Regions from separate parts of the Liquorilactobacillus sp. genome, predicted to be linked through region 1. Evidence: predicted binding sites of a transcription regulator. Region 1 holds the regulator's gene; each other region holds the start of a gene.

Region 1 (3,290 bases):
AAACAACATTTCTTCCTTTTGGACCAATTGTTGATTTAACCGTATTTGCTAACTTATCAACACCTGCAAGCATTTTTGAACGAGCATCTTCTGAAAATTTAATTTCTTTTGCCATTAATAATTCACCTCATAGTCGATTTATAATAATCTTTAGTCTACAATTGCAACAATATCTTTTTCATGAACAACCAAATACCCTTTTTCTTCGTATTTGACCTCTGTGCCAGCATATTTATCAAACAAAACTGTTTCACCGACTTTGACTGATAAAGCAACCTTTTCGCCGTTATCTAAAACTCGGCCTGCACCAACAGCTGCCACTTTTCCTGTTTGTGGCTTTTCTTGAGCATTGCTAGCAATCACTATACCGCCAACAGTTTGTTCCTCATCTTTTTGAACTTCCAAAATAACACGATCTCCTAAAGGTTTAAGCACTGTATATCCCTCCAATATTGTTTTGCTTTTAGCACTTTATTAGTTCAAGTGCTAATCACAACTATTACTATAATCAATTCATGCTAAAAATGCAAGTTTTTTATCACTCTAACTGCAAGAGTGCTAAATTAATATATGCTATACTAGACCTATTATTAAAGTGAATGGAGCTAACTATGAATATCAGAAAAAATTCTTTCGTACTACTCGTAACATATCTTGTTGTCATGCTATTTCCGAATCTTTTTTTTACAGTAAGCAAAAGTAATCTATTGCTGTTCATCACAACTAGTATTGTGGGAACTGCAGGAATATTCTGTATGTTCTACCTTAACCAGAAATTTCCGTTTGCGAACCATATTGATTCAAAAAAAAGCTCCCTGACTTCAGTACTATTATTAGGTATTTTGGGAACAATTCTAGCTTTTCTTGTCCAAAAAGTAACAATGCTTGCTGAAATTTATTTTCTACATCAACCAGCGGTCTCCGAAAATACAAGCCAAATAATGACAATTATCGCTCACTATCCTTATTATTTAATATACGTAATAGTTGCTGCACCGGTAATGGAAGAATTTATTTTTCGCAAAGTATTCTTCGGTAACCTCTCAACCTTTATTAATCCAATGGGAGCTGCACTCTTCTCAAGTATTCTTTTCAGCATTGCTCATGCTGACGGGCACTACTTAACCTATGCTTGTTTAGGACTAGTTTTGAGTTTTGTATACTACAAGGCTCACAATATTAAAGCACCAATCATTACTCATATACTTATGAATCTTCTGGTTGTTGCACTTCAACTAAAATAAAAAGCCTTACCGCAGTAAGAACTTTAGCAAAGCATTTTTAGCTGTTAATCTTCTGATGGTGTTTCAGCTTCATCACCAAATTTATTCAGGAAATAAATTAGGGTTTGTAATTCATTTGTTAGATCAACGTTCTGAACTCTAACAGTACTAGGAACTGTAATTCTAAGCGGCGTAAAATTAAGTATTCCCTTAATTCCAACATCAACAAGCTCTTTTGTAACCTTTTGAGCGACACTGGATGGAACGGTTAAAATTACAATCTCAATTTGCTGAACTGTTAACTGCTCCTTCATATCAGCCATATCATAAACCGGGACACTACTTTGAATTGTTCCAGTGATATCCTGATTAATATCAAAAGCAGCACTAATACGCACATTATTACTCTGATGAAAATTATAATTCAAGAGCGCATGCCCGAGATTACCAACTCCAATCAGTGCTACATTTGTTAACTGGTCTTGCTTTAAGGTCTTCTTGAAAAAAGCAAGCAAGCTGTCCACATCATACCCATATCCTCGTTTTCCTAGAGCACCAAAGTATGAGAAGTCTCTTCTAATTGTTGCGGAATCAACCTTAACAGCATCTGCGAGCTCGGTTGATGAAATTCTTTGTTTGCCTGCATCCGATAAGAAGTGCAAGTAACGATAATAAATTGGCAGTCTTTTGGCTGTCGCGTGAGGAATTTTTGATGTTACCATTGTTTGTCTCCCTTCATTAATAAATGATTCAGTCTTTTTATGTAGTATAGCACATTCCTTGTGAAGTTACGTATTTAACTATCTTCACAAGCAATAATGTTGTACACTATATTTTACCGTATTCATGCTACACTAAAATACATTCACATGCAATAGAATGAGCAATTACTTACCAAGTTTCACAAAGATTATAATTGCTATTAATTTTAATATTCAAGAGGTGTTTTTATGATTTTACTTCAAGTACAAAATGTTGAGCGTCTATTTGGAAGTGATGTTCTCTTCCAAAAAGTTAACCTTGATGTTCAGGAAAGCTCAAGGATTGCTCTCGTCGGGCGAAATGGAGTCGGCAAAACGACATTAATTAAAATGATTGTTGGCTTGCAATCGCCTGATAATGGTCAGATTACAAAAAATAAAAAAATGACAATTGGCTATCTTGCACAAGAGAACGGTTTAGATTCCTCAAAAAGTATTTATGCAGAAATGCTTACTGTTTTCAATGATTTAATGAAAATGGAGGTCAAACTGCATGAACTAGAAAATGCAATTGCAAACTTTAATCATTCTACCCAATCAAAATCACAGTATGACACACTTCTTGACAGTTATGACCAGCTATCGCACAACTTCAAAGAAGCAAACGGTTATGGCTATGAATCAGAAATTCGAGCTGTTCTTCACGGCTTTAAATTCTATGAGAAGGATTTTTCAACTATCATTGGAACCCTGTCTGGTGGACAAAAAACTCGATTAGCACTTGCAAAACTATTGTTAGAAAAAAATGACCTATTAATATTGGATGAACCAACAAACCATTTAGACATCCAGACTTTAGGCTGGTTAGAAGGCTATTTACAATCATATTCCGGTGCTCTCTTAATCATCTCACATGACCGCTATTTCCTTGACAAAATCTCTCAGGAAGTTTGTGAACTCACACCAAGTGGGGCGGAGCATTACCATGGGAATTACTCTTCCTATATTGAAGAAAAGGCAAAACGTTTTCAACAGAAAATGAAACAATATGAAAAACAACAAGAAGAAATTGAAAAACTTGAAGATTTTGTTACACGCAACATTGTACGTGCATCAACAACAAAGAGGGCTCAAAGTCGCAGAAAACAGCTTGAAAAGATCAAGCGCATAGAGCGGCCCACTGACGGACAACAAGGACCTCATTTTCAATTCACCGCGGATCGGCAAAGTGGCAATATTGTCCTAACTGTTAATAATGCCTTTATCGGTTATGGAAACAATCCCATCTCGGGTCCAATCAATATTGATTTACGAAAACATCAGATGATGGCAATCGTTGGCAGCAATGGGATTGGCAAGTCAACCT
Region 2 (3,290 bases), on a different contig from region 1:
ATGGCTTTGATGATGATTATTGAAATCAGCCATCTAAATTATTCTGCTTTTTTACCACTTGGAATAGGTGTTGCATTGGCAATTGCAGCTTCAAAGCTAATTCCAGAATATTGATCTATGAACACATTTAGCAAAAAAAAGCAATCATTAGTTCAAGATCTTTAAAATTAGGGTTTGGCTAAATGTAGGAAGGGTCTGAGTCAAAAGTTAACTTTTGACCCAGACCCTTCTGTTCTATTACAAATAAATGTGTGTCATAAGGCAAAAATCACCTTGTATTTAATTTTAAAATACTCAATTCAACATTAAATCTAGGATAAGTATTCCTCGAAAGAAACTCCTAGTCGTGTTGCAATCGACTTAATCTCAGAAATTGTAGCATCGTCGACTTTGATTCCATTTTCTTTCGCATCAAGATAACTAATTTGTTCTTTGTCGCCGTGAACATAGATTGTATGTCCCGGGACAGCGGGTAATTCACGAATTTCTTGCAGGTAATCAGAAAAACGAGTAATGATAGCTTCTTTATTGCCAAAAATAGCAGGGTCGATTGCAATAAAACTTTGACAAGGGCCGATTTCAGGGTTACTGCCATCATTTTCAGATGAGACATCACCTTGCGAAAGGATCGAAGTAAAGATTTCTACGATTATTCCTAGTCCGAACCCTTTGTGACCGCCAGTCAATTCAGAAATACCTCCGAGTGGGGTCAGGCCAACATTTGATTTGGGAACACGAAGTAAGTCCAAATCCTGATTATTGGTATGATCATGGATGGGATTAACACCATCTTTAGCTACCCAAAATGCAGGAAGATCTTTCTCTAATTTGCGGTAGACTTCAATTTTCCCTTGTGGGACAGTAGTGGTTGCAAAATCAAGTATGAAGTTATGTGGATGAGCAGGCATTGCAAAGCCGATTGGATTAGTACCTATGAATGGCTGAGTCGAGTTGGTTGGCACCATGCCAGGACGAGAATTGGTTGAAGACATTCCAATTAATCCTTTTTCTGCAGCCATATTTGCATAGAATCCAGCTATTCCATAATGTCCAGATTTCTTTGTAGTCACAATCCCAATTCCGTGTTCTTTTGCCTTTTTGATTGCAAGCTCCATGCTATAGATACCATTCAATTGACCAATTCCAAAATGAGCATCAATAACAGCACTAACATTAGTTTCCTTTACAATTTCGGGAATACTATTAATCTTAATTTTACCATTTTGAATGAACTTATCGTACATCGCCATACGTTGGACGCCATGTGATTCAATCCCGTGCATGTCAGTATAAATCAAGGTATGTGCGATTTTTTCACTATTAGCAGCAGAAAAGCCATAAGCCTCATAGATTTTAAGGACAAGTTGCTGCATTTTTTTGCTATCATATTTTTTAATCATAATTAATCAACCTTTCATTCTTAATTAGGAGAATTATATTGACATTCTAGCATAAAAAAGATGTATCTAAGATAAGGATTTGTGAAGTTAGTGGGGATATTTTATGAGTAACAGGAGAAATTACATTTTTGAATTTATGAGACGGGATTAGCTGGAAATAACGTAATGTAAAATGAAAATGTGTCAATATGAGCAAATTGTATATATTACCTGGTTATTAAGAAATAAACATGGCTAATAATAAGAGATTATTGCACATGATATATTTGACAAAGAATTCACAAGGAGTATGATGATCAACTGTAAGAAGGGGGAAGAGAGAATGTTGAGTTTGTCAAAACCAAAGATACCTTTTAGAACAATTGTTTGGAAGAGTATATGGTATGGTTTTATTGCAGGTATGATTTCAGGAATGGTCAAAATCGGGTGGGAGAATATTTTACCTCCGCGCACTTTGGCTAGAAATGCCACGAATCCGCCACAGCATTTATTGGAACAATTTGGAATGTCTTCAAAAGCTGTTCATGCGTTTGTTTATTATTCTACGGATCAAAAAGTATATTTTGTTGCACTAATTATTCATTTTGCATTTTCAATTGTTTTTGCGGCATTATTCATCTTTTTGGCACAGTATTGGAAGAAAACAACAATGTGGCAGGGAGCTGCATATGGTATTGTAATCTGGGTTGCTTTTCATATTATTATTATGCCCGCAATGGGAACTGTTCCAGCTGCTTGGAACCAACCATTCGACGAACATTTTTCGGAATTTTTCGGACATATTGTTTGGGCATGGTCAATCTATGCAGTTGCAGTTTGTTTAGCGAAAAATGAGAAGAAAAACAAGTTAGAGAATTTATAATTACTAAGGTCCATGGGAGTTGGGAGTGTGCCATAAGTCGGGAAAATTTGGGTACTAACTCGAAATTACGAACATAGCGAGTACTTTGCTATGAGTAATTCGAAGTTGGACGGAGAGTTTTGACTTATGAAACACGTTTACAGGGAATAAATAGAGGAACTGAATCAAAATTTAACTTTTGAAATGCTCTATAATAGTTAGACAAAAATCTAATTATTATGGAGCACTTTTTTATACTCAGAATAATACCAAATTCTGTTGTGTGTTGTCGTAATCTTTTTTTTGTTATAATAAAAGAAATTAGAACCTTTGAATTCAATAATAAAAAAGAGCGATTTATAGAATTCGATTGGAGGAAAAATATGATCAAAAAACCAATTATTGGCATTTCAGGAAGCATTATCAAAGATCAGAGGGGAATATTTCCAGGATATCAACGTGCGTATGTAAATAATGACTATATTAGAGCTGTAAATAACAATGGCGGAGTTGCGCTAATTTTACCAACAAGTCCAGCTGAAACAGCTAAGCAAATTATTGCCGCGATAGATGGCTTGATTCTTTCGGGGGGACAGGATGTGAATCCTTTTAATTATGGCGAAGAAATTCAGCAGAAATGCGGCGCAATTTTTCCGGCGCGAGATGATTTTGAATTTGCACTGCTTGAGGCGGCAGAAGCTAAGAAAATCCCGGTATTGGGCATTTGTCGTGGTGCACAAATAATTAATGTTTATCGAGGGGGAACACTATATCAGGATATTTCTTATCGTGCTGAACATACAATACGACATTTTCAGCTTCAAGATCCACCAATTCCAACACATAAGATCGGAATTACAGTAAATTCATTGTTGGATAGAACTATTCAAAAAGATAGTATGCTTGTTAATTCATTTCATCATCAGTTAGTTAAATCTGTGCCAGTGAGTTTACAGATTTCGGGGACGACTTCTGATGGTGTAGTTGAGGCATTAGAAGATGCTAGCTTTGAATTCTTTTTAGGAGTGCAATTTCATCCGGAAATGTTA
Region 3 (3,290 bases), on a different contig from region 1:
GACATTTTGAGTGTCGATTTTAGCAAGCCGTATTAAGGCTGCACCACCAAATGGTAATTCTTTTTCCTTTGAGTCTAGCAAATGGACACCAATAGCCTGAGCCATTCCAGCACCGCCATCATTTGTAGCACTACCACCGATGCCAAGAATAATTTCTTCCACATTGTGATCAAGAGCGTCAAGAATTAACTGGCCTGTTCCAAAAGTAGTTGTAATTAGTGGGTTGGCTGTTGTCTTATTAATGTAGCCAATCCCACTTGCTTCGGCCATTTCAATTACAGCAGTTTTAGAATTTCCAAGCAAGCCATAATTTGCAGTTACTTTTTTCCCGAGAGGGCCGGTGACTTCCTTCGAAATAATGGTACCATTTGTAGCATCGACGAGAGATTGGACAGTTCCTTCGCCGCCATCAGCCATTGGGACAAGTTCAAAAACGGCTGTAGGGAAAATTTTCGAAATGCCTTTTTTTATGGTCAAAGCAACTTCTTTAGCTGTTAGACTTCCTTTGAATGAATCTGGAGCAATGACAAATTTCATGTTTAAAAACCTCACTTAAAATTTTAGAAAACCAAAAATAATTGTTGCAGCTACCATAGCTGTAAGTCCTATGATAGACTCATAAAGGATACACCGTGAACGTTCTTTGATGTCCATATGCATTGCATTTGCAGTGACATGAAAATAGTTACCATGGGGAAGTTGGTCAATTACGATTGCTCCTGTATGAACCATAGCAGCTGCAGCAAGCGGAGTAACTCCAAATCCTAGGATTGCTTTTGAAAATGATCCTGTTGCCAAGATAACACCTGTTGAAGTCGAAGCAGAAGCTGCTGCCATTAAGATTCCTGATAATGGTGCAAGTAAAACACCTGAAATATGGCTAATTTTAATCAAATTAATGATTTGTTCTGGTAAGTTTGAAGAGGTAATGGTCGCTCCAATTGTACCAGCACCGATTAAAATCAAAACAACATCCGTCATTCGATTTATCCCAGAGGCTGCATATTCACGAATTTTATTGCTCTGTTTCATAGCAATCGTACCAATAATAGCGGCAAAGGGGAGTATGTAGAGCGCATCTAAGTTTAAGTTAGTTAGAAAAGTAATATGGAGAAGGGAACCAATTGGATTTAATAATAGCAAGACAACCGCTACTAAGGGAGTTACAAGTGCAGTTTTCAAAGTTGGCAATTGTTTGAGAGATTTTGAACTACTAGGTAATTCAAAATCATGGTCTGTGATCATCGTCCCTTTTTTCTTAAGCAAGTTTGCGATGAAAATTGTCATTGCAAGTGCTAAAATGGCAGGGATTAAATCAGCAACCATAACTTGACTTAACTGCAGGTTGAATCCCTTTGCAGCAGCAATTGTGTTGGGATTAGGCGAAATTATGTTACCTGCTTTTCCACCTCCAGAAAGCGCGATTAGTAAGGATAACTTTGAGATATGCATGCGCTGTCCGACTTCTAGGGCAATCGGTGCAACTATTAGAACAGCGACAGGGATGAAAACGCCAACGGCTGTAATGACCATTGTGGCTAGGGATAATGCAAAAAGTGCAAAGCGATCACCTAGTTTAGTGACAATTGCGCGGGCAATCGTATCAGCGGCTCCTGATTCCATCATGACGCCGGCTAACATTCCTGCTGCAAGGACACGTAAAACTGTGCCCATAACACTTTGTGAACCTTGAATTAAAATATTAATTGTTTGGACTAGGTTTGCACCACCAAGTAAGGCACCGATTATGGCACCTAAAATCAGTGAATAAACAGGGTTAACCTTTTTTAAAATTAAAATAATGGCAATCGCCAAACCGATTAATGCAGCCCACCAAGAAATCGTAAGAGAGGAACTCATTTAAAAACCTCCTAATTGTGAAAAAAGCATCAAAATAAACAACAGAGTACATTGTACTCATATGTGATAATAATTACAAGCCCTTTTGTGTGTTGCTGGATAAGTGTTTGTAATAAAATATATGCGTTAAAAGTACCTATTTATTTTTTATTTTTATAAGCTAATTTAATCACAATTTTTTAAAAAGTTAAGTCGATGTTATTAGAATAATCACTTTAAACAAAAAAAACGACCACTTGCGTAAAATCAGTTTACCTTTTTAACGACATATGGTGTACTTAACTAGAAGGGAAAGAGCGTATGAAGATTAGAGTAGAAATTGATGAAGCGGTTGAAGAAACTGAAGTGGTTATTCGGGCTGCTAGACAAACTGATGATATTAAAAAATTGTATGAAGAAATTTCAAGAAAGGTTATCAACAAAAAAATTAAATTATTTCAAGGAATAGCAGAATTTCACATAAGCAGTTCTAATATACTCTTTTTTGAAACTGATGAGAGAAGTGTAAATGCACATACAAAAACTGATTTATTTGAAACACACTTAAGATTGTATGAGCTTGAAAAGTTGTTACCGCAAAATTTCATGAGAATCTCGAAATCAGCAATTATTAATTTGGATGAAGTATACACGCTAACACGTAGTTTAACAGGAAACTTGGTTGCGTTTCATGAGTCTTATAAGCAAATATATGTTTCGCGAAAATATTTTAAGGATGTAAAAAAAAGATTAGAAAGTAGGGAAAAATAAAATATGAGAGCAAAACGCTTCTTTTTAGGAATTATAATTTTGATACTTGCAATATTACTTGTTTCAACAAAATTAGAAATTATTAGCTTTCAGTTTAAATTTTGGACAATTGTATTGACTGTGTTGTTTATATTTTTATTGGTACAGGGGATGGTATACAGGAGAATTTTACAAAGTGTCTTTTCAATAGCACTTTTGGTAATCCTTTATGCCAAAGAATTAGGGATTGAAAGATTAGGAACATGGACGATTATTTTAGTTGCATTCTTAGTGAGCGCGGGGTTGTCAATGATCTTTAAATCATTTGGCAAGAATAGAAAATGGTATTGGAATTGGAAACACAAAATAAGTTCACTTGAGACGGATACCTCTGAAAAGAAAATAAAAATCAATGAGAGTATGTCCAGCAGTGTTAGGTATATCAAGGCAAACAATCTTGAGCAAGTTGCCATTGATGCGCGGCTTGCATCTTTAAAAGTTTATTTTGATAATGTCCAAATTGAAGGGAATGAAGCAAATATATTTATTAATGGCTCATTAAGTGAAATAATATTGTTCTTCCCTAAAGAATGGAAGATTTCTGTCAATATCAACAGTGTATTGAGCGAAGTTAATACTGCACAAGAAGAAGGAAATGTTTTTGAGAAGAAAATATATCTCAGTGGGAATTTGAATCTAGC

What was found. Region 1 encodes Rex, which represses fermentation and respiration genes when NADH is low (regulators of the CRP and FNR family bind a similar motif). Its sites were predicted from a motif close to TTGTGAANTANTTCACAA; they were not measured.
Region 2: ABF682_RS07120 (YagU family protein) is a predicted target of Rex. The motif match lies at 1,667-1,684, and genes of this name have one in related genera.
Region 3: ABF682_RS06360 (GntP family permease) is a predicted target of Rex. The motif match lies at 1,922-1,939, and genes of this name have one in related genera.

Annotation. Positions count from the first base shown of each region.
Region 1 is NZ_JBDNTS010000004.1:50,666-53,955, reverse strand. Features, by position in the region: gene groL (chaperonin GroEL) at 1-115, opposite strand, end outside; gene groES (co-chaperone GroES) at 151-435, opposite strand; gene ABF682_RS03100 (lysostaphin resistance A-like protein) at 612-1,244, shown strand; gene ABF682_RS03095 (redox-sensing transcriptional repressor Rex) at 1,289-1,945, opposite strand; gene ABF682_RS03090 (ABC-F family ATP-binding cassette domain-containing protein) at 2,174-3,290, shown strand, end outside.
Region 2 is NZ_JBDNTS010000011.1:5,101-8,390, forward strand. Features, by position in the region: gene ABF682_RS07110 (chloride channel protein) at 1-114, shown strand, start outside; gene ABF682_RS07115 (Ldh family oxidoreductase) at 312-1,400, opposite strand; gene ABF682_RS07120 (YagU family protein) at 1,723-2,262, shown strand; gene ABF682_RS07125 (gamma-glutamyl-gamma-aminobutyrate hydrolase family protein) at 2,625-3,290, shown strand, end outside.
Region 3 is NZ_JBDNTS010000009.1:35,554-38,843, reverse strand. Features, by position in the region: gene ABF682_RS06365 (glycerate kinase) at 1-537, opposite strand, end outside; gene ABF682_RS06360 (GntP family permease) at 553-1,860, opposite strand; gene ABF682_RS06355 (LytTR family DNA-binding domain-containing protein) at 2,161-2,610, shown strand; gene ABF682_RS06350 (LiaF transmembrane domain-containing protein) at 2,614-3,290, shown strand, end outside.